2 linked regions of the Rhodopseudomonas palustris genome follow. The protein of the gene in region 2 interacts with the protein of the main gene of each other region in a pairwise test. Links are inferred from orthologs where the notes say so. Each region holds a gene or a part of one and is shown on either strand. Other genes may lie near its edges.

What was found.
Region 1: the proteins of grxD (region 2) and SR870_RS17670 interact in binary tests that used the Escherichia coli proteins (3 or more experiments, as listed by UniProt). The link is inferred for Rhodopseudomonas palustris from one-to-one orthologs.

The regions. Positions count from the first base shown.
Region 1 is NZ_CP140155.1:3,910,640-3,925,370, reverse strand. The notes cover bases 1-2,871. They hold SR870_RS17670 (BolA family protein), read right to left. Parts: upstream 1,636-2,871; coding sequence 1,366-1,635; downstream 1-1,365. Other genes in these bases: SR870_RS17660 (DedA family protein), read right to left, coding at 2,587-2,871; SR870_RS17665 (J domain-containing protein), read left to right, coding at 1,740-2,387; SR870_RS17675 (HlyC/CorC family transporter), read left to right, coding at 20-1,345; aroB (3-dehydroquinate synthase), read left to right, coding at 1-5. Also shown: more of SR870_RS17660, read right to left, coding at 2,872-3,213; cobaltochelatase subunit CobS, read left to right, coding at 3,502-4,497; SR870_RS17650 (DUF29 domain-containing protein), read left to right, coding at 4,607-5,128; SR870_RS17645 (DUF29 domain-containing protein), read left to right, coding at 5,125-5,628; cobaltochelatase subunit CobT, read left to right, coding at 5,625-7,520; SR870_RS17635 (esterase-like activity of phytase family protein), read left to right, coding at 7,537-8,787; SR870_RS17630 (PAS domain S-box protein), read right to left, coding at 8,804-12,034; rpmB (50S ribosomal protein L28), read right to left, coding at 12,366-12,671; SR870_RS17620 (DUF3108 domain-containing protein), read left to right, coding at 13,018-13,905; SR870_RS17615 (helicase-related protein), read left to right, coding at 14,216-14,731. UniProt on the Escherichia coli protein: Transcriptional regulator that plays an important role in general stress response. Has many effects on cell morphology, cell growth and cell division. Acts by regulating the transcription of many genes, including dacA (PBP-5), dacC (PBP-6), ampC and mreB.
Region 2 is NZ_CP140155.1:2,423,916-2,438,767, forward strand. The notes cover bases 2,199-5,190. They hold grxD (Grx4 family monothiol glutaredoxin), read right to left. Parts: upstream 3,862-5,190; coding sequence 3,535-3,861; downstream 2,199-3,534. Other genes in these bases: SR870_RS10985 (serine hydrolase domain-containing protein), read right to left, coding at 2,199-2,947; SR870_RS10990 (O-acetyl-ADP-ribose deacetylase), read right to left, coding at 2,996-3,538; egtB (ergothioneine biosynthesis protein EgtB), read left to right, coding at 4,162-5,190. Outside these bases: SR870_RS10975 (threonine aldolase family protein), read left to right, coding at 27-1,094; SR870_RS10980 (hypothetical protein), read right to left, coding at 1,178-1,474; more of SR870_RS10985, read right to left, coding at 1,652-2,198; more of egtB, read left to right, coding at 5,191-5,400; egtD (L-histidine N(alpha)-methyltransferase), read left to right, coding at 5,444-6,415; SR870_RS11010 (hypothetical protein), read right to left, coding at 6,598-7,329; SR870_RS11015 (low temperature requirement protein A), read right to left, coding at 7,422-8,612; SR870_RS11020 (BolA family transcriptional regulator), read right to left, coding at 8,635-8,871; SR870_RS11025 (DUF427 domain-containing protein), read left to right, coding at 9,057-9,419; SR870_RS11030 (acyltransferase), read left to right, coding at 9,509-10,699; SR870_RS11035 (cytochrome P450), read right to left, coding at 11,023-12,261; SR870_RS11040 (ABC transporter substrate-binding protein), read right to left, coding at 12,532-13,761; SR870_RS11045 (TetR/AcrR family transcriptional regulator), read left to right, coding at 14,073-14,717. UniProt on the Escherichia coli protein: Monothiol glutaredoxin involved in the biogenesis of iron-sulfur clusters.

The sequences.
Region 1 (14,731 bases), 1.5 Mb from region 2 along the record:
CGTGAGCGAGCGCGACATGATGGACTGGTTCGCGTTCGGCGTGGTGATCGCCTGCCTGTTCGGCTCGGCGTTCTTCTCCGCCAGCGAGACCGCGCTGACCGCGGCCTCCCGCGCCAACATGATGCGGATGGCGAAGCAGGGCAATCGCAACGCCGGCATCGTCGGCCGGCTGCTGGCGACGCGCGAGCGGATGATCGGCGCGCTGCTGCTCGGCAACAACATCTTCAACATCGGCGCCTCGGCGCTGGCGACCGGCCTGTTCACGGCGTGGTTCGGCGAGTTCGGCGTGCTCTACGCCACCGCGGTGATGACGGCGCTGGTGGTGATCTTCGCCGAGGTGCTGCCGAAAACCGTCGCCATCAACGCGCCGGACCGCTTCGCGCTGTCGGTCGCCAAGCCGATGCGGCTGATGGTGCTGTTGCTCGGCCCGCTGCTGACGGTGATCGAGGCGCTGGTCCGCGTGCTGATCCGGCTGCTCGGGATCAAGGCCGGCGCGCATCCTTCGCTGCTGTCGGCGACCGAGCGGCTGCGCGGCGCGGTCGAACTGATCCATCACGAAGGCGGCGTCGCCAAGCACGATCGCGACATGTTCGGCGGCCTGCTCGATCTCAGCGAGCTGCAGGTCTCCGACGTCATGGTCCATCGCACCGAGATGGTGATGGTGAACGCCGACCTGCCGCCGGAGGAACTGGTGCGCGAGGTGCTGGCCACCGAGTACACGCGAATCCCGCTGTGGCGCGAGAAGCCGGAGAACATCATCGGCGTGCTGCACGCCAAGGATCTGCTGCGGGCGATGCGCGCCGCCGATGGCGACGCCAGCAAGATCGTGGTCGACAAGATCGCGCTGCCGCCGTGGTTCGTGCCGGAGATGCGGCTGGTGTCGGAACAGCTCAAGGCGTTCCGCTCGCGCAAGACTCACTTCGCGCTGGTGGTCGACGAATACGGCGAAGTCGAAGGCATGGTGACGCTCGAGGACATCCTCGAGGAGATCGTCGGCGACATCTCCGACGAGCACGACGTCGTGGTCGCCGGCGTCCGCACCCAGCCGGACGGCTCTGTGGTGGTCGACGGCTCGGTGCCGATCCGCGATCTCAACCGTGCGATGGACTGGAATCTGCCGGACGAGGAAGCCACCACGATCGCCGGCCTGGTGATCCACGAGGCGCGCTCGATCCCGGAGCGCGGCCAGAGTTTCACCTTCCACGGCTTCCGCTTCCGCGTGCTGCGCCGCGAGCGCAATCGCATCACCGCGCTCCGCATCGTCCCGGTCCTGCGCGAGACGGAAGCCGAACTCGCCGACAAGAAGAAGGGCAAGATCGCGCGCATCAGCGGTCCCGCGGCTTGAGCCCCGGCGCGTGGCGCCGCTTACGCTTCGCCCGGCGCCTTGGCCTTGAGCGCCAGCGCGTGGACGCCGCCAGCGAGTTCCGCCGCCAGCAGCTCGTTGACCATGCGGTGGCGGTCGATCCGGCTCTTGCCGGCGAATGCGCCCGACACGATATTCACCCGAAAATGCGACTCGCTGCGGCCGGAATGGCCGGCGTGCCCCTCATGAAGGTTGGATTCGTCGATCACCTCGAGGCTTTCCGGGGTGAAAGCTTCGCGCAACTTCTGTGTGAGACTGTCCTTGACGCCCATGGCCCGACCGATCACTCGTGCTTCGTCCGCTCTCACCATCAACCTGGGGCTTGCTGATAATGTCAAGACTTGAAGCTCGGGCCGAGGCGTAGTCAAAGTCACCCATGGCAATCGACTCGTCCAAATTCTTCGACAAGATCCGCGTCAAGCCGACCAAGGCCGCGGCGGCGAAGGAGGCTGCGCGCGAACAGGTGATCATGTGCGACGCGCCGGGCTGCGCCAATCGCGGCGCGCATCGGGCCCCGAAGGGCCGCGGGCTGGAGAAGGATTACTGGCACTTCTGCCTCAATCACGTCCGCGAATACAATCAGGGCTACAATTTCTTCGAGGGCATGAATGCCGACGCGGTGGCGCGCTATCAGAAGGACGCGCTGACCGGGCATCGCCCGACCTGGAAGATGGGCCAGAACGGCGCCAAGAGCCGCACCAGGAACCCCGAGGATCTCGAGGGCGCCGCCGATCCCTTCAATGTGATCAACGAGTTCAACGGCCGCAGCCGCTGGCGGCGCGGGCCCGATCCGTCCGCCGAGCAGACCAAGTCGGAACCGCGCAAGGTGTTCAACGCCGAGCGCAAGGCGCTGCAGGTGATGGGGCTCGACAGCGACGCGACGCTCGAGGTCGTCAAGGCGAAGTACAAGGCGCTGGTCAAGCAGCATCATCCCGACGCCAATGGCGGCGACCGCTCGACCGAGGATCGCCTGATCGAGATCATCAAGGCGTATAATTACTTGAAGACGGTGGTGCGGACCTGAGCACCGACTCTGCCGCCCTATAACGCCCGCAACAACATTCCCCGACCCTCATCCTGAGAAGCCATGCTTGCCCGCAGAGCGGAGCCGGGCGTCTCGAAGGATGAGATGCGTGGCACATGGTTCGAGACGCGCCGCTGCGCGGCGCTCCTCACCATGAGGTTGTGCCTGGCGCTGGCCTCGAGAGGCTATGCCGCGCGCCTTACGTCGGGTTCACGCCGCTCCGCCGTCGCCGCCACAGCAGCCAGCCTGCGAAAATGACCACGCCGGCCACGCCCGCGACCACCGGCAGCCAGTGGTGCCATCGGCCGTGCGCCTGTTCCAGCGCGGTCGCGGCGATCACGCCGGGCAGCACATGCGCCGGGGCCCACAGCAGGATCGCCGGGATGTTGATCGCGAAGAACCGCGCCGGCTGCATCTGCAGCGCGCCGGCCGTGATCGGGACGAAGGCGCGGATCGGCGGCACGAACCGGGCGAACAGCACCGCCCAGCCGCCGTATCCGACGAAGAACGCCTCGGCCCGCGCCACCAGTTCGGGATAGCGCGCCATCGGCCACGCCGACAGGATCCGCCGTTGCTGGCGGTGCCCGATCCAGTAGGCGGCGCCGTCGCCCAGCGCGGCCCCGGCCGCCGCCGCCGCGAGCACGCCGATCAGATCGAGTTGCCCGCCGGGAATCAGCGCGCTCAGCGCCAGGATGATGGTCGAGCCCGGCACTACGGTTCCCAGCACCGGCACCGCTTCGAGCAGCGCGGCCGTGAACAGCGTCAGATAGGCCAGTTCGCGATGGGCGGAGGCGAAGGCGATCAGGGTATCGAGAAAGGCGTTCACGCAGGGCCTCGCAGGCGCGGGAGGGTGTCGGTGGCGGCAGTCTACGCCAATGCGGCTCAGGAAGAGTTGCGCGGCGCGCGCCGGCGAAGCCGACCCGAACGGCCTGCGGTTTCGCAAGGCAGCCTTCCAAAAACCGGGTTCGGTGCCTATCTCAATGAAACATCGACGGAACTTTGATCATACGGCGGGCTTCTGCCGATCGCGGCGGTCTGCTAGGTTTAAATCCGCACTCAACCGCATCCACCACATAGATCGGGTTTCGGGCGCGTCCGGGACCACGGAGGATTGATGACCGCCGCCACGACCAAAGCCCAGGAGATCACCGGCCTGCCCGACATGAAGGTGTCGGTCCGCCAGGTCTTCGGCATCGACAGCGACCTCGAAGTGCCCGCATTTTCCGAGGCCGATCCGCATGTGCCCGACGTCGACAGCGACTACCGCTTCGACCGCGCCACCACACTCGCAATTCTGGCCGGCTTCGCCCGGAACCGCCGCGTGATGGTGACGGGCTTCCACGGCACCGGCAAATCGACCCATATCGAGCAGGTCGCGGCCCGGCTGAACTGGCCCTGCGTCCGCGTCAATCTCGACAGCCACATCAGCCGGATCGATCTGGTCGGCAAGGACTCGATCGTGGTCCGCGACGGCAAGCAGGTCACCGAATTCCGCGACGGCATCCTGCCCTGGGCGTTGCAGCACAACGTGGCATTGGTGTTCGACGAATACGACGCCGGCCGCCCCGACGTGATGTTCGTCATCCAGCGCGTGCTGGAAGTCTCCGGCCGGCTGACGCTGCTCGACCAGAACAAGGTGATCAAGCCGCATCCGGCGTTCCGGCTGTTCGCGACCGCCAACACCATCGGGCTCGGCGACACTTCGGGCCTGTATCACGGCACGCAGCAGATCAATCAGGGCCAGATGGACCGCTGGTCGATCGTCACCACGCTGAACTACCTGCCGCACGACGAGGAAGTCGAGATCGTGCTCGCCAAGGCCAAGCACTATCGCAACCCCGAGGGGCGCGACATCGTCAACAAGATGGTCCGGCTCGCCGACCTCACCCGCAACGCCTTCGCCAATGGCGATCTGTCGACCGTGATGAGCCCGCGCACGGTGATCACCTGGTCGGAGAACGCCGAGATCTTCGGCGACATCGGCTTCGCGTTCCGCGTCACCTTCCTCAACAAATGCGACGAGCTGGAGCGCCCGCTGGTGGCGGAGTTCTACCAGCGTTGCTTCAACGCCGAGCTGCCGGAAAGCTCGGTGAATGTGGCGATGAGCTGATGACTTCTTCTCTCCCCGCCCGGCGGGGAGAGGTCAGCGAGCGGAGCGGGCCGGGTGAGGCGTCTTCTTCACCCACTCCCCCGCCAGCGGCGGGGAAGAGAAGGTAGCGATGAAGGCCAACCCGAAATCCCGTTCCGAAGGCGACGCGACCACGACTGCGTCCGAGCCTGCACGCTATGAAAAGGATCTCTACGGCTGGGTCGAGGATCAAGTCGTGCTGTTGAGGGCGAACGAGGTCGGCTCGATCGATGCCTCGCATATCACGCGGGAGTTGGCCGAGTTGGGACGCAGCGAATTCGAGAAGCTGGTCAGCGCCATTCGAATCGTTCTCGTTCACCTCTTGAAATGGGATCATCAGCCCCAACGCCGCTCGCGAAGCTGGGCGACGACGATCCGGGAGCACCGCGATCGGATCGACTACGTGCTACGTGACAACCCTAGCCTGAAGCCTCGTATTCCGCAGGCGACAAAGGATGCCTACCGCTTCGCAAGGCGCGGAGCAGCGCGCGAGACGTTGATGGACGAAGAGGCCTTTGCGGCCGCGTGTCCCTACAGCTGGGAGGACATCACGATGCGGCCTGTGTTGTGGGACGACGAGGCCTCTCGTCGAGAGCGCGAACGCGGCGAATGAAGACAAGCGAGAAAGCAGAATCCGATCTTGCGGCAGCGTCCCGTTCCTACGAGGCGGACTATTACGGCTGGATCGAGGATCAAGTTGCGCTTTTGAAAGCCGGACGGCTGTCGGAGATCGACGCCGAGAACATCGCCGAAGAGATCCGCAGCGTCGCCCGGCGGCAATACGACAAGCTGGAAAATGCGATGCGCGCACTGATCTACAATCTGCTGAAATGGGATCTTCAGCCGGACCGACGATCCCCCAGCATGGTGTTGTCGATCGATGCGCATCGCGATCAGGTCACGGCGATTCTCGACCGCAATCCAAGTCTTGCGAACAACGTTCCCGAAGCGCTCGTCGATGCTTATCTATATGCGACCTACGACGTGATGCGCGACACTGATCTTCCCGAATCGACGTTCGCGCCTGAATGTCCTTACGACTGGTATCTGATCAGAAACCGGCCGGTCGAGTTCGATGCCGTCAATTCACCGTCCTCCAGCGAACGCCCATGACCACATCCAACACCAAATTCCGCACCGGATCCAAGGAAGCGCCGACCGAGCCGTTCAAGCGGGCGGTGACGTCGTGTCTGCGGGCGATCGCCAAGGCGCCGGAGCTGGAGGTCAGCTTCGCCGCCGAGCGCCCCGGGCTGTCGCCCGGCAAGGCGCGGCTGCCGGAGCCGGCGCGCAAGATGAGCAAGCGCGACGCCGCGATCGTGCGCGGCCATGCGGATTCGATTGCGCTCAAGCTCGCCTGCCACGATCCGAAAGTGCATCGCAAGCTGATGCCCGGCAATCCGCAAGCGCGCGGCGTGTTCGAGGCCGTTGAGCAGGCGCGCGTCGAGGCGCTCGGCGCGCGGCGGATGGCGGGGGTCGCCAAGAACCTCACCGCGATGCTCGACGATCATTTCCATCGCGGCAAGTTCGACGAGATCACCGACCGCGCCGACGCGCCGCTGTCGGACGCGCTGGCGATGCTGGTGCGCGAGCGGCTGACCGGGCTGGCGCCGCCGGCGGCGGCGAAGAAGCTGGTCGATCTGTGGCGCCCGGTGCTGGAAGACAAGATCGGGCCGCGGCTCGACGAGCTCGAGCGCTTCGCCGAGAATCAGGCGAAGTTCGGCGACGCCATCCACGATCTGCTCGACGCGCTCGAACTCGGCGACGATCGCGATGCCGATTCGGACGAGGAAGAGAACCAGGACGACAAGCAGGAAGGCGAGAACGATCAGTCCGGCGCCGAGGGCACGCCGGAGAGCGAAGCCGCCCAGGAGATGAGCGCCGATCAGGCGGAGGCCACCAGCGACGACGTCAGCGACAGCGCGATGGAAAGCGCGCAGGCCTCGGCCTCCGATGCGTTCGACGATTCCGAAACCGGCGAGGACGACACGCCGGGCGAGGCGACACGGCCGAACAATCGCGGCGCCAACGAGCCGCGCGGGCCGGAATATCACGCCTTCGCGCCGAAATTCGACGAGGTCGTCGCCGCCGAGGACCTTTGCGACCACGACGAGCTGGAGCGGCTGCGCAGCTATCTCGACAAGCAGCTGGCGCATCTGCAGGGCATCGTCGCGCGGCTCGCCAACCGGCTGCAGCGCCGCCTGATGGCGCAGCAGAACCGCGCCTGGGATTTCGACCTCGAGGAAGGCATCCTCGATCCGGCCCGGCTGTCGCGCGTGGTTACCGACCCGTTCCATCCCTTGTCGTTCATGAGCGAGAAGGAAGCCACGTTCCGCGACACCGTGGTGACGCTGCTGCTCGACAATTCCGGCTCGATGCGCGGCCGCCCGATCACCGTGGCGGCGACCTGCGCGGATATTCTGGCGCGCACGCTGGAGCGCTGCGGCGTCAAGGTCGAGATTCTCGGCTTCACCACGCGGGCCTGGAAGGGCGGGCAGTCGCGCGAGGCGTGGCTCGCCGCCGGCAAGCCGGCGTCGCCGGGCCGGCTCAACGATCTGCGCCACATCATCTACAAATCCGCCGACGCGCCGTGGCGTCGGGCCCGCAAGAATCTCGGGCTGATGATGCGCGAGGGGCTGCTGAAGGAGAACATCGATGGCGAGGCGCTGGACTGGGCGCACAAGCGGCTGCTCGGCCGCTCCGAACAGCGCAAGATCCTGATGATGATTTCGGACGGCGCGCCGGTCGACGACTCCACGCTGTCGGTCAATCCCGGCAACTATCTGGAACGGCATCTGCGCCACATCATCGAGGAAATCGAGACCCGCTCCCCGGTCGAACTGATCGCGATCGGCATCGGCCACGACGTGACGCGCTATTATCGCCGCGCGGTGACGATCGTCGACGCCGAAGAGCTCGGCGGCGCGATCACCGAGAAGCTCGCCGAACTGTTCAGCGAAACCGCGGACGCGCCCGCACCGGGACGCCGTCGCCGGCTGCATTCGTGACCGCGCGCGAAGCGTGATGACACGGCTGAACGCTCCATCTGCCGAGTTGGTGGAGCACGGCGCTCCCCCTGGGGATCGCGCGCTCCCTCCCCCCTTGCGGGGGAGGGTCGGGGTGGGGGGTGCCCCAAGCGAGACGCTATCCTTGTCGGCCCCTACCCCCGACCCCGGATCAAGTCCGGGGCAGGCTCCCTCCCCGCAAGGGGGAGGGGAGACGACGCGCCGCAGCTTTATCGCAGGCAGTCTCGCACTCGGCGGTTTGGCGTCTGTGCAGGTCTTCTCCGCGCATCCCGCTTTGGCGCAGTCGACCAAGGCCGAGCTCGATGCCTTTTCCATCCCCGCCCCCGAACGCATCGCGGTGCGGGCGCGGCCGATCGATTCGTTCGACCTGCGCGACCGCGCCCATCGACGGTTCGGCGCGCTGCAGTTTCGCAGCGGACTGATGCTGACCTCGCCGTTTCGCGGTTTCGGCGGCCTGTCGGCGCTGCGGCTGGATCCGAAGGGCGAGCGCTTCGTGGCGATCAGCGATCGCGGCCTCTGGTTCACGGGGCGCATCGCGTACAACGGTGCGGAGATGACCGGCGTCGCCGACGTCGAGGCTGCGCCGCTGCTCGGGTCCGACGGCCAGCCGCTGACGAAGCGCAAATGGTACGACAGCGAAGCGCTCGCTTTCGACGGCGGCACCGCTTTTGTCGGCTACGAGCGCGTCAATCAGATCCTGAAATTCGATTTCGGCCGCGACGGCGTCCGCGCTTTGGGCCAGCCGATCGCGGTGCCGCCGGGCTTGCGCAAACTGCCGAACAACAAGGGAATCGAGTCGCTTGTGGCGGTGCCGAAGGGCCTGCCGCTCGCCGGCACGCTGATCGCGATCTCCGAGCGCGGCCTCGATGCCGATCGTAACATCGTCGGCTTCCTGATCGGGGGCAGGGCGCCGGGACAATTCGCGGTCCGCCGCAGCGATGATTTCGACGTCAGCGACGCGGCGCTGCTGCCGTCCGGCCAATTGCTGATCCTCGAGCGCAAATTCTCCTGGATTCAGGGCGGGCACATCCGGATTCGGAGAATCGAGCTGTCGGCGCTGACGCCGGGCGCGATCGTCGACGGCCCGGTGCTGTTCAACGCCGATCTCGGCCACGAGATCGACAACATGGAGGGCATCGACGTCCATCTCGACGCCGCCGGCGACACCGTGCTGACGATGGTGTCGGACGACAATTTCTCGATGCTGCAGCGGACGCTGCTGCTGCAGTTCGTCCTCGTGGACGATTGAGGATTCGCCGCCCCGGTCAGTTCGTCGCCCGAACCGCGTCACCGGAGGCCGTGCCGGTTTCCGCGGCCGCCTTGCCGCCGGAGTCGGATTCGCCGGTCGAACTCAGCGCGAGGCGGATCATGCGCGCGAGATCGGTCCGCCGATACGGCTTCGACAGCAGCAGGATGTCGGAATCGATCCGGTCGTTGTGGATCAGCGCGTTCTCCGAATAGCCGGAGGTGAACAGCACTTTCAGCCCGGGCCGCCGCCGGGCCATCTCCGCCGCCAACTGCACGCCGTTGTAGGGGCCCGGCATCACCACGTCGGTGAACAGCAGGTCGAATCGCGTGCCGCTGTCGCCGATCGACAGCGCCGCCGTGGCGTTGCCGACCGACAGGGTGGTGTAGCCGAGACTCTTGAGCTGGGCGTTGACATAGCTGCGCACCATGGCGTCGTCCTCGACGACCAGGATGGTTTCGGTGCCGCCGATCGCGCCCTGCTCCGCGATCGCCGGCGCCTCGCGTTCGACGTCGGCGGTGGCGCGCGGCAGATACAGCCGGAACGTGGTGCCGAGGCCTTCCTCGCTGTACAGCGTGATGTGGCCGCCGGATTGTTTGATGAAGCCGTACACCATGCTCAGCCCGAGCCCGGTGCCTTTTCCGACGTCCTTGGTGGTGAAGAACGGATCGAACACCTTGCTGCGGATCGCCTCGGGAATGCCGCAGCCCGAATCGGTGATGGCGATCATCACGTAGGAGCCGATCTCGACATTGCCCAGCCGCTTGGCGAACTCCTGGTCGACGACGATGTTGCAGGTCTCCAGCGTCAGCTTGCCGCCGTTCGTCATCGCATCCCGGGCGTTGACCGCGAGATTGACCAGCGCGGATTCGAGTTGGCCGCGATCGACGTAGATCGGCCAGACGTTGCTCGCGAGCGCGGTCTCCACTTCGATCTGTTCGCCGAGCGTCGGCCGAAGCAGGCTCTGCAGCCCGGCGACCAGCGCGTTGACGTCGGTGTCGTCCGGCCGCAGCGGTTGCTTGCGGGCGAAGGCGAGCAGGAGCCGCGTCAGCTCCGCGCCGCGATCGGCCGCCTCGCTGATCAGCTTGGCGATGTTGGCCAGATGCGGCTGGTCGGCGACGCCGTCGCTGATGATGTCGATGGTGCCGGTGATCACCGTCAGCATGTTGTTGAAGTCGTGCGCGATGCCGCCGGTGAGTTGCCCGATCGACTCCATCTTCTGCGACTGGCGGAGCTGCTCCTCGAAGGCGATCTTCGAGGTCAGGTCGCGCAGGAATGCGTTGATGACGAAGCTGCCGTCGCGATACAAAGCGGTCATCGCGACCTCGATCGGGATCGGCGTGCCGTCCTTGCGGATCGCTTCGATCTCGACGCGGAAGCCGGAGCTGTCGCGGCCGAGCGTCGACGCGAACCGCCGGAACTCCTCGGTCCGCTGGTCGAACTGGTCGGGCGGAATGATCAGTTCGAAGACGTTGCTGCCGATCGCCTCGGTGCGCGGCCAGCCGAACATCTCCTCGGCGTGCGGGCTCCACTCGGTGATCGTCGCGAGCGCGTCGATCTGCACGAAGGCGTCGAGCGCGGTGTCGACGATCGCCCGCGCCATCTGCTCGCTGCGGCGCAGCGCCTCCTCGGCCTTCTTGGTCTGGGTGATGTCGTGATACACCATCACCGCGCCCTGGATGTCGCCGGTCTCGCTGCGCAAGGGCCGGCCGTTCGCGATCAGGTAGGATCGGCGGCTCGATTTGCTCGGCTGCACGACGAACTCGAAATCGACGATGGTCTCGCCGCGATAGGCCCGCAACAGCGGGGACTGGTCCGGCGGCAGCGGCTTGCCGTCGGGAAAGTAGCGTTCGAACGTGCGGGTCGTATTGAGCAGCCCGACGCCGGACAGCGTCCCGAACATCTGACGCGCGGCGGGGTTGGTGAGCATCACCATGCCGCGCGCGTCCGCGACCAGCACCGGGTCGACCATGTTGTCGATGGTGTTCTGCAGGACCCCGGCGAGGCGGCTGCGTTCTTCCGCCTCCTCCGCAAAGGCGATCGCCTTGCGCTCGGCTTCGTTGGTCATCTGCTCGAAGGCTTCGGCCAGCAGCTTGATTTCCTGACCCCCGCCGGGCGCGAGTTCGAACTTCTCGCCGCGCGCGAAAGCCTGAACCGAGCGGGTGATCCGGACCAGCGGTCGGGTCAGCGACTTCGCCAGTGGAAACGCCATCAGCATCGCCGCCAGCACGGCGACCGCGCCGCCTGCCAGCGTCGAATTGCGGACCGCCGTTTGCACCGAGGTCAGAGATTGATGCGGCCGCATCTCGATCACGCCGATCTTCGGACCGTCGGCGAGACGTACCCAGCCCCAGCCGGCACCGAAACGCTGCCCGGTGCGATCCTCGACCACGCGCGGGGTCGTATCCTGGCCGTCGAGCAATGCCGCGAACGCCGGGAAATCGTCCTGCACGCGGCTGGGCTTGCCGAGATCGAATCCGAATTCGCGCGATCGGTCGGGATGCAGCAGATAATCGCCGGCGTCGTTGACGATGTAGATCAGGTTGCCGTTGGTGACGCTGTTCCGGACCCGCTCGAACAGCGCGGTCAGATTGGTGTTGATCACCAGCACGCCGAGCCGCGTGCCGTCGGCCGCGTCGATCGGCGCCATCGTGCGCACGGTAGGAACGTAGGGGATTTCCAGCCCCGTCGCCGTCTTGTTCAGTTCGATTCGGGAGATCGCTAACTCGCGCGGCGGCAGCGCCATGCCTTCCTTGAAATAGTCGCGGTCGCCGCGGCGTGTCAGCTGCGACGCCGGCGTCGCGCGGATCGTGCCGTTCGGGCCCAGGCGGTCGACCCGCACCAGCTCGCGGCCGCCGTCATCGGTCCCGAGGATGCGCAGGATGTCGCAATTCGGCTTTCCGACCAGTTCTGCCGCGAAGCGATCCTCGATTCGTCGGCGCCAGTCCGGTGGCGCCTCGCCGGAGCCGTCGCTGGTGCGGCCGCGATTGGCGAGCAAGTCGCGGAGGGCGGCGGAGGCCTGCGCACTGACCGCGTCCGCGCGCGTGCCGCGCAGATACGCATCCATCAGCAGCGCATGGAGCTGCGAGCGCGTCTGCAACTGCAGCAATGCGCGCGGCATGACCATTTCGACGATGCTGCGGTAGTTCAGGAAGCCGAGTACCGCCGTGGTCACCAGGACCAGCGCCACCATCGCCAGCGTCAGGCGGGTCGAGAGCTTCATCGCGACCTCTGCGATGCGGGGGGTCATCGCCGCCGCCGTCAAACCAGATCGGGCGCGGCCTCGGGGACATGATGTACGGTATATACGGTCCGACAGGTTGGCTGGTCGACAGCTTGACAGCTTGTGCGTGTGTCCGGCCGATACGTCACCTCGGTAAACTACGAGATTCGTCTAAGGATGGACCCACGGACAATCCAGGGCGAAACCGGACCCGAGAGGAGGCATCGAGCGTCCGTCGGCAGCGTGCGGCCGGCCGCCGGCTCCGGCCACCGGCGCGACGACATCCACGCATGCGAAAACAGCCGGGTCTTTCGAACCCGGCCGTCCGGACATTTCGGAATGCTAAAACAGCGGCCGATCAGCTCGCGGCTGCAGCCGGCTCGCCCTGTTTCTTCTTGGCGATCGCGCGCTTCAGCTCGGCCGCTTTCGGCGACAGCTCGGCGATGCTGGCCTTGAGCAGGTAGGCATCGAGGCCGCCGCGATGATCGACGCTCTTCAGCGCGTTGGTCGACACCCGCAGCCGCACCGGGCGGCCGAGCGCGTCGGACAGGAAGGTGACGTTGACCAGATTGGGCAGAAAGCGCCGCTTGGTCTTGATATTCGAGTGGCTGACCTTGTGGCCGGTCTGGACACCCTTGGCGGTCAGTTCGCAGCGCCGGGACATGGCGGAAATCCTCTGTCATCCCCGCCAGCCCACGGGCAGGCGCGGGGGGTCTATCGACGTCCATTTCAGGAACCGCGGACGTATAGGCGGACGCGCGTCCAGCGTCAAGCTGGCGCCGCCTCTGCGGTCGATTTTGGCGCGCGAATGGAACTCTCGAGCCCGGCGCCGAGCCTTGATTTGCCATGTCCCGGCAACGATCTACAACCATATAAACGACTCATTCGGTTCCGAAACGGTTGGTTCGGATCGGTTCGCGGTTTTCGACAGGATCGGTTGCGAGCTCGGTTTCAAGATCGGTTGGTTTCAAGATCGGTTGAATGGCGCGCCCGCAGGCAGGACCCCCTTGGTGAACATTCCCGTCAGCTTCGCAACTCGTCGGACCGCCATCGCTCCCCTGCTGCGGCCCCGGCTGCCGGCAAGTCTGCTGGCGGGCCTTTTGGCGATCGGGCTGGCGGAGTCGAGCCCCGCCGCGGCCCAGGGCAAACTCGACGCCCGGTACGAGGCCACGCTCGCCGGCATCGAGGTCGGCAAGGGCGCCTGGGTCATCGAGATCACCGACGACGGTTACGCCGCCGCCGCCAACGGCGCGACGTCGGGCGTGCTGCAGGCGTTTTCGCGCGGCAGCGGCAGCGGAGAGGCGCAGGGGCGCATCGTCAACGGCCAGTTCGCGCCGATGAATTACAAGGCGACCACGACCAGCGCCAAGAAGATCGAGACCATCCGGATCACGCTGGCGAACGGCAACGTCAAGGACTCCTCGATCGAGCCGGAGCAGCCGCCGGATGCCGACCGCATCCCGGTCACCGACGCGCATCGCCGCGGCGTGGTCGATCCGATGACCGGATCGTTTCTCCGCGTGCCCGGCACCGGCGATCTGATGGCTCCCGATTCGTGCCGGATCTCGACGCCGATCTTCGACGGCCGGATGCGCTACGATCTGCGGCTGGAGTACAAGCGCACCGAAATGGTGAAGGCCGAAAAAGGCTATCAGGGCGCCGTGCTGGTTTGTGGAATCTACTTCACCCCGGTGTCCGGCTACATCCCGGATCGCGCTGCGATCAAATACCTGACCGAGCAGCGCAACATGGAAGTCTGGCTGGCGCCGATCGCGGGGACGCGGGTGCTGGTGCCGTTCCGCCTGAAGATTCCGACCCCGCTCGGCAATGCGGTGCTGCAGGCGACCCAGTTCGTCACCACGGCGACTCCGCCCAAATCCGCCTCGCGGACGCAATAGTGCCTCCGGCGGCTGTGGCGCGGTCGAGCGACTCCCGAGTCGAATCCTGTTGACTCACTGCGGAATCACGGAACGCATGGCAGCGGGGATCATGACCGTCGATCGGTATGTTGATCTTCCGGATTGCCCCTGATCTTGTGGCGGAGGTCCAGCCTAACGCGAGATGTTGCGACCGAACGTTGTGGGACTCGGCGAGTCTGCCGATTCGGCCGCGTTTCGTTCCGGACTCGTTCCACACCTTAACCAGCGTGCGCCGCGGCGTCGCAACGTGACACACATCTGACCGCGGCGACGCAGAAATCCAGTCGATATGCCTCACTCGTTCTCCGCGCCGTTTACCAATGCGCCGTTTACCAATGATCGCGCACCCGGCGCTGGCGTCACCGCGGTGCTCGGCCCGACCAACACCGGCAAGACCCATCTGGCGATCGAACGGATGGTGGCGCATCCGTCCGGGCTGATCGGTCTGCCGCTGCGGCTGCTGGCGCGGGAGGTCTATAACAAGATCGTCGATCGGGTCGGGCCGGACGCGGTGGCGCTGGTGACCGGCGAGGAGAAGATCAAGCCGCCGAAGGCGCGGTTCTGGGTGTCGACCGTCGAGGCGATGCCGCGCGATCTCGACGTCTCGTTTCTCGCGGTGGACGAGGTCCAGATCGCCGCCGATCTGGAGCGCGGCCACGTCTTCACCGACCGCCTGCTGCGCCGGCGCGGCCGCGACGAGACGCTGCTGCTCGGCGCCGCGACGATGCGGCCGATCATCGAGCGGCTGCTGCCGGGCGCCAGCATCGTCACCCGGCCGCGGCTGTCGCAGCTCGAATTCGCCGGC
Region 2 (14,852 bases):
CGCCGCCGCCGTGTTAGCCTCCAGCCATGTCCTACATCCCTCCCCGCCCCGATCCGCAGGCACCTCCGGTGCACATCAATCTGCTGTCCGACACCCAGACCCGGCCGACGCCGGCGATGCGGGAGGCGATGGCGCGCGCCGCGGTCGGCGACGAACAGACCGGCGACGACCCGACCGTCAATGCGCTGAACGAGCGCGTCGCCGCCCTGCTCGGCAAGGAAGCCGCGGTGTTCCTGCCGTCCGGCACGATGTGCAACGTCACCGCAACGCTGGCGACCTGCCGGCCCGGCGACGAGATCGTCGCGCATCGCACCGCGCATATCCTGTCGCGTGAGGGCGGCGCCCATGCGGCGCTCGGCGGCTTCCAGATCACGCCGCTCGACGGCGACGGCGGGCAGTTCTCGCTGGCCGCGTTCCGCGCGGCATTGCATCCGCGCTCGCGCTACGAGCCGCCGCAGACCATGGTCAGCGTCGAGCAGACCGCCAATATCGGCGGCGGCACGATCTGGCCCCAGGCCACGCTCGACGCCGTCGCCGCGGCTGGCAAGGCGGCCGGCCTCGCCACCCATATGGACGGCGCGCGGCTGATGAACGCGGTGGTCGCAACCGGCATCGCGGCGAAGGACATGACCGCCGGCTGGGACTCGGTGTGGATCGATTTCAGCAAGGGCCTCGGCGCGCCGGTCGGCGCTTCGCTCGCCGGCTCACGCGCCTTCATCGACGAAGTGTGGCGCTGGAAGCAGCGGCTCGGCGGCTCGATGCGGCAGTCCGGAATCATCGCGGCCGCCTGCAGCTACGCACTCGATCATCACGTCGAGCGCCTGGCGGAGGATCACGCCAATGCGCGGGCGCTGGCCGCGGCGCTGGCGCAGATCGCCGGCGTCGAGGTGCAGGAGCCGCAGACCAATCTGGTGTTTTTCCGCCCCGACGGCGCCGGTGTGGCCGGCAACGCGATGGTGGCCAAGCTGCGGCAGCGCGGCGTGCTGCTGGCGATGATGGACGGCCGGATCCGCGCCTGCACGCATCTCGATGTCGGCCGCGCGATGATCGACGAGACGGTCGCGCTGGTGCGGGAGATTCTGCGCGGGGCCTAAAACGCAACGCGCGCCGCTCGGTGAGCGGCGCGCGTTGATACTTCGTTTTTCACACGCGCCCCGAGAGCGGCGTGTGAGCAACGTCACAGGCAGATGCGAACGCCGGCAGCGTTGACGACACAGGCGCCCGGACGGCCGCCGCCGCGAACGCGACCACGATCGCCACGCCCGCGACCACGGCCACGGTCATAACCGCGACCGCGACCACGGCCCCGACCGCGATCGCCACGATCGCCGCGCTGCGCGGATGCCTCCGTCGTGGATGCACCCGTGATCAGCGCCGTGGCGCCGACCAGGCTGAAGCAATAAATGCTGGTGAGAATCGCTGCCGCGAGAACGCGCGACACCAGGCTCTTGCGACCGGGTTGGGTGTAGCTCATGAGAATCCTTTCCATTGGGGCCGGGACGGTGGGCCCAAATTGTCGCAGGGTCAATTCCCAACCGGACATTCGGTTCATCGCGATCGGCCGAAACGCAAACTGCCGTGGCGCGTGCAGTGCACTCTCGACGTCGCTGCGTGGACCGCAGCGAGGCTCGATCAGCCGCCGAAGGCGCGCTCAGTCGACCAGCGCCTCGTAAACCAGCTTCTTGAGTTCGCGCTGGACCGGCTGGCGCTGCGACGGGGTCTGCTCCATCAGCACGAAGAACATCTCCTGCTTCGGGTCGACCACGAAATAACAGCCCGAGGCGCCGTCCCATTTCAGTTCGCCAATGGAGCCGGGCGGCGGCGGCTTGGCGTTGCCGGGGTCGGTGCGGACGGCAAGGCCGTAGCCGTAACCGAAGCCGTCGCCGGGGAAATAGAAGTGATCGCGCGCGATGCCGGAATTCGGACCGATATGATCGGTGGTCATCTCCTTGAAGGCCGCTTCGCTGAGATAGCGCTTGCCGTCGAGTTCGCCCTTGTGCAGCAGCATCCGCACGAACCGGATCACGTCGTTCGGCGTCGAGGTCAGACCGCCACCGCCGGATTCCCATTTCTTGACGATGTCCGGCCGGCTCGGGCGGCCGACGCGGAAATCGGCGTCGTTGGGCATCGGCTGCGCCATCCGCGCTTTCTGCCCGTCCTCCGCCAGATAGTAACGCGTGTCCTTCATCCCGAGCGGATCGAACAGCTTCTCTTTCTGATACTCGTAGAACGGCTTGCCCGACGCCACTTCGATGACGCGGCCGAGCACCTCGTAGGAATTGCCGTAGTCCCACAGCGTGCCGGGCTGCTCCTGCAGCGGCACTTTGGCGATGCGGTCGGCGAATTCGGCGTTGCTGGGGTCGCCGTCGTAGATCTTGGCGGCGGCGATCGCCTTGCGCACCAGATTGTCGCCGTAGAAGCCGTAGGTGATGCCCGACGTGTGCAGCAGCAGGTCGCTGATTTTGATCGGCCGCTTCAGCGTCTCGAAATCGAGATACTTCTCGCCGTTGTCGCGCGTCTTCTCGACGCCGACCTTGGTCTCGGCGAAGGCCGGAATGTACTTCGACACCGGGTCGTCGAGCTTCAGCTTGCCGTCGTCGACCAGCATCATCACCGCGAAGGCGGTGAACGGCTTGGTCAGCGAGGCCAGCCGGAAGATGGTGTCGTCGGTCATCGGCGCTTTCGTCGCGACGTCGTGCACGCCAAAATACTTCTGATACACCGGCTTGCCGCGCTGCTCGATATACACCACCGCGCCGGGGATCTTGCCCTCGGCGATGATCTTGTCGAAGAACGCGTCGATGTGCGCGAGCTTGGCCTGCGAGAATTGCGCGCCGGGCGGCGGGTCGAAGGTTCCTTCCGCGGCCGCCGGGCCCGACGCCTGTCCGGCGGCGAACGCGACCAGCGCTCCAGCAAACAGCGTTCGCGCGGCACGATGCAAGATCATCGGTTCCTCCCGGTTGCTACCGGGACGGATGGTAACGTTCGCGCGCAGCTAATCAAGGGCCCCAGTCAGCGCCGCGCGGTGCAAGGCGGCGCTCGGCGCGGAGAAGCAGCAGAACAGCACCTTGGTCACCGACGGCGCGCCGGGCAGCGCGTCGATGCAGGCGGCGACCGCGATCGGCGCGGCGCGCTCAGGGGGAAAGCCGTAAATGCCGGTGGAGATCGCCGAAAACGCAACCGAGGCGAGGCCGTGTTGCTGGCACAGCTCGAGCGCGCGGCGATAGCAGGAGGCGAGCGCTTCGTCCTCGCCGGAATCGCCATCGCGCCAGATCGGGCCGACGGCATGGATCACATGCCGTGCGGGAAGGTCGTAGCCGCGCGTGATCTTGGCATCGCCGGTGGAACAGCCGTCGAGCTTGCGGCATGCGGCCAGCAATTGCGGCCCCGCTGCGCGGTGAATCGCGCCGTCCACTCCGCCGCCGCCGAGCAGCGAGCCATTGGCGGCGTTGACGATCGCATCGAGCGAAAGCGTGGTGATGTCGGCGACGACGACCTCCAGGGTCGCCGCGCCGATCCGGCGTGCGAAGGTGCTCAGGCGGCGGCCTTGATGCCCTTGTCGGTGAACAGCTTCTGCAGTTCGCCGGCCTGGAACATCTCGCGGATGATATCGCAACCGCCGACGAACTCGCCCTTCACGTAGAGCTGCGGAATCGTCGGCCAGTTCGAGAACTGCTTGATGCCGTCGCGCAGCTCGGCCGATTCCAGCACGTTGTGGCCCTTATAGGCGACGCCGATGTGATCGAGGATCTGCACCACCTGACCCGAGAAGCCGCACTGCGGAAACTGCGGCGTGCCCTTCATGAACAGCACGACGTCGTTGGCCTTCACTTCATTGTCGATGAATTGCTCGATGCTCATGACGGATCCTTTTGCGGCGCGGCCGGCTGACCACCAGCGGCCGGGTCGAGTGGGGATATATGTATCCCGAAAACGCGTTGCAGCCCAAGTAAAATGCCCGACATGCCGGCTGAGGTTCTGATTTGGCTCAAGAATCGGCGTTCTTTGGCGCGGCATTTCGCCCGGCTGCCGCGCCGGCGCCGCGGCGCGGATTGTACGGTCGCGGCCTTACATCCATGAAACGAACGCCTATGTCCGGGAGCATGGAACCGCTGCCGGACAGCGGCGTTTTGCTTCAAACCGGAGTCGCTCGTGCCGAACATGTCCTCTGCCGCAGCTTCTGTGGTCGTTTCTTCCCCTTCTTCCGACTTGACGGCCCCCGCTCCGGCCGGCGGCCTCGCCGAGGCCTACCGCGCCGTCCGCGACGAGACCGAGCGCCGCGCGGCTCCGCTCGGCCCTGAAGATCAGGTGGTGCAGTCGATGCCGGACGCCAGCCCGGCGAAATGGCACCGCGCGCATACGACATGGTTTTTCGAGCAGTTCCTGCTCGGACCACACAAGCCCGGCTACCAGGTCTTCCACCCCGACTACGCTTATCTGTTCAATTCCTATTACGTCTCCGCCGGCCCGCGGCACACCCGGGCGGCGCGCGGGCTGCTGACGAGGCCGGGCGCCGACGACGTCACCGCCTATCGGCGCGCTGTCGACGAAGCGATGCTGGCGCTGTTCGCCGAGGCCGACGCGGCGACGCTGGCGCCGCTGGTCGAGGTCGGGCTGAACCACGAACAGCAGCATCAGGAATTGCTGCTGACAGACATTCTGCACGCCTTCGCGCAGAATCCGATTCCGCCGGCGTACGATCCGGCCTGGAAGCTCTCCGCCGCCGACCGCAGCGGCGACGGCTGGGTCGATCTGCCCGAAGGCATCCATGCGATCGGCCACGCCGGCGACAGCTTCCATTTCGACAACGAGAAGCCGGTCCATCGCGCGCTGGTCGGGCCGGTGAAGCTGTCGCGCCATCTCGTCACCAATGGCGAATGGCTGCAGTTCATGGCCGACGGCGGCTATCGCAGCGCGACGCTGTGGCTGATGGACGGCTTCGCCGCGGCCGAACGCGAGGGCTGGGAAGCGCCGGGCCACTGGCGCCAGATCGACGGCGAGTGGACCATCATGACGCTCGGCGGCCTGCAGCCGATCGATCCCGACGCGCCGGTCTGCCACATCAGCTATTACGAGGCCGACGCCTATGCGCGCTGGGCCGGCAAGCATCTGCCGACCGAGATGGAATGGGAAGTCGCGGCCCGCGCCGGCCAGCTCAACGACGCCTTCGGGCTGGTCTGGCAGTGGACCCGCAGCGCCTACGCGCCCTACCCGGGCTATCGCGCCATCGAAGGCGCGCTCGGCGAATACAACGGCAAGTTCATGGTCAATCAACTGGTGCTGCGCGGCTCGTCCTGCGTAACGCCGGCCGGTCACAGCCGTATCACTTATCGCAACTTCTTCTATCCGTACCACCGCTGGCAGTTCACCGGACTCCGGCTCGCCGACTACGACGTCTGACTATCCAAATAACTGCGCCGCGCGCGCATCCGGGAGACCGCCCATGAATATGCACGTCGCCGTGCACGCGCGAGCGCACCAGCTCGATCCGCAGACGCAGACTTTCGCGGCCGACGTGCTGGACGGCCTGTCGCAGCCGCAGAAATCGCTGTCGCCGAAATACTTCTACGACGACGCCGGCTCCGAGCTGTTCGTCGAAATCACCAAGCTGCCGGAATACTACCCGACCCGCACCGAGCTCGGCATCCTGCGCGACCGCGCCGGCGAGATCGCCGCGCTGATTCCGCCGAACGCCGCGATCGTCGAATTCGGTGCCGGCGCCACCACCAAGATCCGCCTGCTGCTCGCGGCCCACGAGGTCGCCGCCTACGTGCCGGTCGATATTTCCGGCGACTTCATCACCGCGCAGGCCGCGGAGCTGCGCCGCGACTTCCCCGACCTCGCGGTGTATCCGGTCGCGGCCGACTTCACCGAGCCGTTCGCGCTGCCCGAGGCGGTGCGCGATCTGCCCAAGGTCGGTTTCTTCCCGGGCTCGACGCTCGGCAATTTCGAACCGCAGGACGCCGCGCACTTTCTGAACAGCGCCCGCGACATTCTCGGCGACGGGGCGCGGCTGATCATCGGCGTCGATCTGGAGAAGGACGAGCGGCTCTTGGTGCCGGCCTATGACGATGCCGCCGGCGTCACCGCGAAGTTCAATCTCAACGTGCTGGAGCGGATCAACCGCGAGCTCGACGGCGACGTCGAACTGCCGGCGTTCGCGCATCGCGCGATCTACAACCGCGATCTGCACCGGATCGAGATGCATCTGGTCAGCCTGCGCGACCAGACCGTGCGCATTCTCGGCGAGCCGATCGCGTTCCGCGCCGGCGAAACCATCCACACCGAGAACAGCTACAAATACAGCCTCGCGCGTTTCCGCGCGCTGGCGCAGGACTCGGGTTGGACGCTGAAGCAAAGCTGGACCGACGCGGACGGATTGTTCTCGGTGCACGCGCTGGAGGCGGAGGGCTGATTTCAGCCTTTCAATCAACCGCCAACCCTTGACTCCGTGATGCCCGGCCTTGTGCCGGGCATCACATATTACGGCACCTGCAGCACCAAGACGTGGATGGCCGGGACAAGCCCGGCCATGACGACGTTGATAGTTTGTGACTATCATCGGCCAACGGGCGCGACGGGTATCTCACGAAGACGTTAGCTCGTCGTCTCGAGCTCGGCCGCCACGACCCGCACCACGCGTCGGCCCTTCGCTTCCACCGCGCATTTCTCGACGTGGACCTCGCGGTTGATCACCTGAAGGTTCGGTAGTCCCCAATAGCCGAGCAGCGCCGGCCATGGCGCATCGCGGTGCTGGCGCCAGACCTGAAACAGCGGCACGCGGTGATCGACCTCGGCGGTCTTCAGCAGCCGCCGGTTGGTTTCGCGGCAGCGCCGGCCCTGCAGCCGGCGCAGGAGCTTGGTCTGGCCGCTCGGCGCGTTCCAGAATTGCCACGCCGTGACGCAGGCGCTGTGCCACGTCGCATTCCTGTTCGCGCCGGCGTTCCACAGATCGGCGTGCCAGCCGAAGCGATAGACCGGCTGGCCGCAGACGCAGCAGAAGCCCGGTCCCTTCGCGAACGCCGTTTCGCGATACGGCGCAGGCGGCGTGCGGAACGTCGCCGGCAGCCCGGCCTCCGGATCACCGACCTGCCATCGCCATCCCTCGGGCGCACCGCTGCGAGCCGCAAGAGTCCGCGCCAGCCTATCGGCGCGCAGCGGATGCGCGCGCCAATAGCCGTCGATCGCGACGCGCAGAGTTGCCGGCGCGTAGGCGCAGCTTTTCGCGCGCACCAGCACGGCCTGCGGAAAGGCGAGCGGCAAACGCTTGGTCAGCCGCGCAAGCGCCTGCGCGTTAGCCTTCGCCTTTTCCTCCCGCCACTTCGACAAATTCGTCGCCCCCGGTCCAGCCCGAACGGTGCCGCGCCGTCGTAAAGCTTCGGTTAAGGCTGAAGGCCCGCGCAGGAGGGCTGCACGATGGCCTATTCCACCGGCGAGCGCGCGGCGGCGCCGAGCGAGACGGCTTCCCAATAGCCGACCGCGAGCAGGATGGCGGTGGTCGCCATCGACAGCGCCAGCGGCGGGACCAGCGGCGCGAACGGGATCAGCGCCAGTAGCGCGGCGATGCCGGCCATGTGCGACGGCTGCAGATGGCCGCGCACCGCGCGCTTGAACAGCAGCACCCCGATCAGGAACAGCATTGGGCCGCCGACCGTGGTGATCGTCACCTTGATGTCGGCGTGGCCGCTGGGATGCGCCAGCACCTGCTCGTCGCTGACCGCGGTGACGACGATGCCGGCGACGATCGGCAGATGGATGTAGGTGTAGGCCAGCCGCGCCAGCCGGCCGGGATCGTTCGAGTGCGAGATCCGGTCCGCGCCGAGATGCACGCCGATGTGGAAATAGATCCACCACATCGCGATCGCCCCGATCAGCGTCGAGGCGAAGGCGGTGAAGGTCGTCGCGGTCCATTCGAGGCCGGCGAAGGTGGCGCCCGTCACCACGATCGATTCGCCGAGCGCGATGATTATGAACAGCGCGCAACGCTCGGCCATGTGGCCGCCCTCGACGCTCCAGTCCCGCGTCGTCGAGGCGCCGATCCACGGCACGTAGAAGCCCGCCACGGGCCCGGCATATTCGATCGCCAGCGCGATCATCCACAGCGCGATCCGCGCATATCCGTCGAGCAGGCCGCCAGCGATCCAGAACAGCCCGCTGACGCACAGCCAGCTCGTGATCCGGAAGAAATTGATCCGTAGCGGCTCGGCTTTCGGCGTCGAGAGAAAGGCGAAAGCACTGCGTCCGACCTGCATCGCCACGAAGGCCAGCGCGAAAGCGAGGCCGCGGCTCTCGAAGGCGCGCGGGATCGAGGTCGACAGCAGCAACCCGGCGCTCATCAGCGCGAACAGCATCAATCGGACGCGGGTGAGTTCGGGATCGAGCCAGTTGGTGATCCAGGAAGTGTAGACCCACACCCACCAGATCGCCGACATCAGGATCAGCGCCTGCAGCGCGCCGACCGGCGTGAAATGCCCCAGCAGGAAATGCGACACCTGGGTGACGGCGAACACGAACACCAGGTCGAAGAACAATTCGACATAGGTGACGCGGCTGTGTTCGTGCGGTCTTCGCACGCGGAGCAGATTGGCGGCGTTCGATGCCTCCGTCGTCACCGCGCGGCGCCTCGCCGCACCGTCAGGCTTCCGGCACCCCGGTCTGCAGCGCGAGCGCGTGCAGGACGCCGCCCATCTGCCCCTGCAGCGAGGCGTAGACGATCTGGTGTTGCTGCACCCGCGACTTACCGCGGAACGATTCGGACACCACCGTCGCCGCGTAATGGTCGCCGTCGCCGGCGAGGTCGCGAATCGTCACCTCCGCGTCGGGAATCGCGGCCTTGATCATGGCCTCGATGTCGCGGGCATCCATCGGCATTCCGTGTCCTCCAGAATTTGATCCGGTCCGGCCGGTCGCGGCCGCAGACCGTCGTCGATTTGTGCAATACTATATTGCCGCGCGCCCCTTTCAAAGCCCGCAGTCTGGGCACATCTAGCCCAGCGCCGCTCGGCTCCCGCGGCTGTTCCAGGGCCGCGGCCGACCGCCTATCGCGAGGACCATCCATGAAGATCCCCGGCCCCGACCATCCGATCACGATCACGCCGAATCCGAAGCGGGTGCGCGTCACCGCCGGCGACACGGTGATCGCCGACACCACGCGCGCGCTGACCCTGCAGGAATCGAACTATCCGCCGGTGCACTATATTCCGCGCGCCGACGCCGAGATGACGCTGCTCGCCGCGACCGACCGCAGCACCCATTGCCCCTACAAGGGCGACGCCAGCTATTTCAGCATCGAAGCCGGCGGCCGGACCCTGGCGAATGCGATCTGGAGCTACGAGGCGCCGTTTCCGGCGATGGTGGAGATCGCCGGCTACCTCGCGTTCTATCCGGACAAGGTCAAGATCGAGGAATTACCGGCGTAACAAGCGGGCCTTTCCCCTCGTAAGTCTTCAAACTTGCCGGACCGGCATTTCGCGGACATTGTCCCGCCGCGGATCGACGGAGAGACGATGTGACGACAACCTATCCGACGGCCGGTGCCCTCGCCGCGCCCGCAGCCGCGAGTACGGCGCATGTGCGCGACCTGTCGCTGGATCGTGCGCGGACCTTCCTCACCATCCTGGTGCTGATTCACCATTCGGTGATCCCCTACACCCATTTCGGCCACACCGACGAAAAGTCCTGGATCGGATTCGACTGCGTCGTGCTCGCCACCGACAGCTTCTTCATGGCGATGTTCTTCATGCTGTCGGGGCTGTTCCTGTGGCCGAGCCTCGACCACCGGCCGAAGATGGGGACGTTCGCGCGCGACCGGCTGATCCGGCTCGGGATTCCTTTCGCGATCGCCGCCGTCACGGTGATTCCGATCGCCTACTACGCGCTGGCGCTGCAGCAGAACCCCGACACGCGCTTCACCGAATTCTGGTGGAACATGATCACGGTCGGGCCGTGGCCGAGCGGGCCGCTGTGGTTTCTGTGGGTGCTGCTGATCTTCAGCGTGGTCGGCGGCACCGCCTACCGAATTTCGCGGCGGACGCTCGATCCGCTCAATCGTCTCGCCGCGCTCGGCTTCGCGCGGCCGGGGCTCTACATCGTCGCAGTGTTCGCGATCACCGCCGTGCTCTACGTACCGGCGCGAGTGTATTTCGGACCGAACCAGTGGTTCGAATTCGGGCCGTTCTCGGTGCAGGCCAGCCGCGTGCTGCTCTATGCCGCGTATTTCTTCATCGGCGCCGGAATCGGCGCATGTCATCCGGAGCGCGGCGTGCTCAGCGCCGGCGGCAGACTGGCGCAGCAATGGCATATCTGGGCGCTGCTCGCGCTCGTTCCCTATGCGGCGATGTGGGGCTTCATCGGCATCAAGCGCGGCATTCTCGACAATCCGCCGGATCTGCCGGCGTGGTACGAGGCCGGCTACGGCCTCGCCTTCACGGCCTTCAGCGTCACCGTGATCTTCGCGATCCTGGCCTACTTCCTGCGCTTCAAGCGCGCCGGCTGGAGCATCCTCGACCCGCTGCAGCACGACGCCTACGGCATCTTCCTGGTGCACTACGCCTGGATGCTGTGGCTGCAATACGCGCTGTTCAACGTCGACCTCCCGGCGATCGCCAAGGCCGCGATCGTGTTCACGCTGGGGCTGCTGCTGAGCTGGGCGACGACCGCGGGGCTGCGGAAGATACCGGGGGCGTATCGGGTGCTGTGATTATTCGCGAAAGCACCACCTCTCAACGTCATTCCGGGGCGCGCGCAGCGCGAACCCGGAATCCATAATCCCTGGGAGTTGTTACTCAAGCAGGACAGCCCCACGCCGTGCGCCACCGCCAGTCCAGGGACTATGGATTCCGGGCCTGCGCGCAACAGCGCGCATCCCGGAATGACGGCGGAAGCGTCCAATCCACGTCATTGCGAGCGAAGCGAAACAATCCAGAGGCGCCGGGCACTGAGCCGCTGGATTGCTTCGTCGCGGAGCCTGTACTCGGACGTCGCGAAGCGCCCGGGTGCTCCTCGCAAGGACGAATTTCCCTCTCAGGCGACTTCACGCGCCCCGGCGACATTGGCCGCAGCCGTAAACGCGATCGGCAGCGAGGTCGGGCCCTGTAGGCCGTGCGGCGGCCGCCATTCGCAGGGCCCGTCGAGTTCGAGCGTGACGAAGGCGCGCGACAGCACCAGCAGCGCCTCCTCGAGTTCGGCCTTCGCCAGATGCAGGCCGAGGCAGGTGTGCGGACCGAAGCCGAAGGTCAGATGCGGCGCCCGCACCATTGGGCGTTCGATGTCGAAGCGCTGTGGCTCTTCGAAGATGTTCGGATCGTAGTTCAGCGCCAGCAGCGACAGAGCGAGCGACGTTCCCTTCGGGATGGCGAGACCGTTGATGTCGACATCCGTCGACGCGTAGCGCGAAATGAAGCCCCCCGCCGGCGCACAACGCAGCACCTCGTCGACCGCGCGGCCGACCAGCTCCGGGCGCTCGCGCAGCTTCTGCCACTGGTCGGGGTTTTGCGCGAACAGATACAGCCCGCTGCCCAGCACATAGCGCGTCGTGTCGGTGCCGGCGGCGAGGAAGCCGCCGATCATGTTGACGATTTCGTGTCGCGACAGCCGGTCGCCGTCCTCTTCGGCGCGCAGCAGATGGCTGAGCATATCGTCGCCGAGCCGCGTCTCGCGTCTTTCGATCACCGGAAGAAGATAAGCGTCCATGTCGAGATGCGCCGCATAGGACACGGCCGCGGCGCCCGTGCCCAGATGCATGAACGCGACCCAGTCGGCGGAGACCCGCGAGAAGAAATCGATATCCTGATCGGGGATGCCCATCAGCGCACAGACCACCGGGATCGGATACGGCCGCAACAGCGACTCGACCGCTTCGCATCGGCCCTGCTGCAGCACCGGGGTGACGAGATTTTCCATGATCGTGCGCATCCGCATGCGATAGCCTTCGACGGCGCGGGGCGACATCGCCGTCATGGTCAATTGGCGCAGCCGCAGATGATCGGGCCCCTCCATGCTGAGCAACTGCTTGGTGCGGCGCTCGATGAAGGCCGGATCGACCGTCGGGTCGGATCGCAGCATCGCCAATGCGAGATTGACGAGGCGCTTGTCGCGGAAGGCAGTGCGGACATCCTCCTGATCCTGCAGCAAGAGGCCGTCCGGCAGCCGCATCGCGCGCGCATCGCGCGGCGGCAGCCGTTCCCAGAACGGACCGTCGCCGGGCAGGATGCCGGCCGATGCCGTCGGGAATTCGGTCATCGCAATCGCCGCAGCGCTCATCGCCGTCTCCTTCCATGCCTAACTGAAATCTGAATCGAGTTCGCAGCCATTTCGCATATCGCTTAGTTTGCTCACAAACTTCGTCATGGCCGGGCTTGTCCCGGCCATCCACGCCTTTCCTGCATTTCCGTCAGAAGGCGTGGATGTCCGGCACAAGGCCGGCCATGACGCGTGGAAACGAAAGTGCCTGATTTTCAGAATTGCATTTCCTGATAGGCTCCAAGGTTCGTCCAATGCAGCGCGGTGCTCGCGCGTGAACGCGACGGCCCGTTACTCGGCGACCGGCTTGTCGGAGACGTCCCAGTCCTTGCCGTTGAATTGCGAGATGAACAGCGTCTTCATCGGCGTGTAGTCGTCCGCCGAAAAGCTGTGACTGATGCCTTCGAGAAAATACGGCGGCCGGAAGCCCGCGAGCCCGATCGCCTGCTTCAACACATTCGCGCGGCGGAGGTCGTCGCCGCAGCGGCGCAGCACTTCCGCCATCGTCACGGCCTGGCCGTAGCCGGCAAAGGCGATGGTGTTGCCGGGATCGACGTTGGGCAGATATGTCTTGCGCAGATCCTCGAACGCCAGCACGTCCGGGTCGTTCGCCCACAGCGGTCCGCCGACCTCCTTGGCGTAGCGCACGGCGACGATGCCGGTCGCGTTGGCGAGGCCCGCGGCGCTCAGGATCGAGCGTCCGGTCGAACTCGAAAACAGCAGGTGCAGTGGCTTCCAGCCGAGCTCGGCGACCTTGCGGATCGACTGCGACGCCGCCTTGCCGGTCGAGACGTTGAAGAACACGTCGGCGCCTGATTTGGACAGATTGATCAGCTGCGAATCCACCGTCGGCTCGGTGAGGTCGTAGCTCTGCTCCATGATCACCTGCGCGGTGCCGCCCGCCTCCTGCAGCACCTTCTTGAACGGGCCGAGAAAATCGCGGCCGAAATCGTCGTTCTGATAGAGGATGCCGATCTTCGCATTCGGCCTGGTCTTCAGGACGTGCCTGGCGAGAATCCGCGCCTCGGTCGGGTACAGCGGCAGCCCCGCCATGGTCCATTTGAACTTCTTCGGGTCGTTCCATTTCGACGCGCCACTGTTCAGCAGCAATTGCGGCACGCCTTTGGAATTGAGATACTTGTGCACGGCGGTCTGCGGCGCGGTGCCGAGCGAACCGAACAGCGCCAGCACCTCCTCCTGCTCCACCAGCCGCCGCGTCGCCTCGACGCATTTCGGCGCGCTGTAGGAATCGTCGACGCTCAGGAACTTGATCTTGCGTCCGTTGATGCCGCCCTTCTCGTTGAGCATCTGGAAATACGCCTCGCCGACGCGGCCGAGCACGCCGTAGAGCGAGCCGGGCCCGGAATGCGGCACGGTCTGGCCGAGCTTGATTTCGGTGTCGCTCGCCCCCGGATCGTAGGTCTTGTTGGCGGCCCATACGAACGGCGCCGGCAGGGTCGCGGTCAGTGCGGTGGCGAGCGCGGTGACGCTGAATTCGCGGCGTGTCGGCTTGCGGCTCATCGCTGGGGCCCTCCCATGAACACGCTCGCGTGAGCAGAGGCCGCGATTGATCGAGCGCGCGAGCGCGCGTCCCGACGACAGCCATGTCGCCGGGCAAAATCGAAGGTGAGCACCATCGAACGAGCCTCCCTGATGTCGATGCTGAGCGCATCTGTCCGTTTTCGGACTTGGGCAAACGATAATTAAACGCGTTCAATTATGCAAGTGCGTTTCACTTGAAGGCGAGATTTCGTCGGGCCGAAACGCTAGGATCGCGCATGCTCAGAAAGACGCCCCCGCCCGCCGGCCGCAGATCAGTCCGCAGCCGCGCCATGTCCCCCGAGGCCAAGGCCCAGGTCCGCGCGGCGTTCGTCGCGGCCGGCCGAAGGCTGCTCGCGACCAAGAATTCCGAAGGTTACTCGCTGCGCGCCGTCGCGGCGGCGGCCGGCTACTCGCCGGGCACGATCTATCAGTACTTCTCGGATCAACGCGATCTGCTGTTCGCGATCCGCGAGCAGGACATGCTCGAAGCGACGATCGAGCTGGAGCGGATCGCCGAGGCCGAGCCCGACACCGAGACGCGCGTGCGAAAGCTGCTGCTCGGCGCGATGCGCTATTGGCTCGATCACTTCGACCATTTCGAGACGCTGTTCGCGCTGGCGCCGTCGATGCAGATCGTGCGCAGCGGCGACGGCGTCGCGTTCGGCCGTTCGGCGGTCGTCGAGCGCGCTTATGCGGTGTTCGAGCGCGCCGTCGGTGCGTTTCTGCAGGAGCACGCGACGCCCGACATCGGTTGCAAAGCCGCGGTGGACTGCCTGCTGGCCGCGGTCCACGGCATGATCTGGTTTCCCCACGCGACGCGAACGATGGACTGGACCAAGACCGAACCGATGATCGGCATGGTCATCGACGCGGTGCTGACGAGCTGGAAGCGCGCGGGGACGGGCGGGAAACGTGAAGGCGCAGGCGGGAAGTAACAACGTGCGCGCGCTCAGCCGCGCGCACACTCTCGTTCGTCATTCCGGGGCGCGCCCCTCTTGGGGCGCGAACCCGGAATCCATACCCCCCGAGGCTTGTTACTTGCGCGCGGCATCGGCCACGTCGTGCCTTGC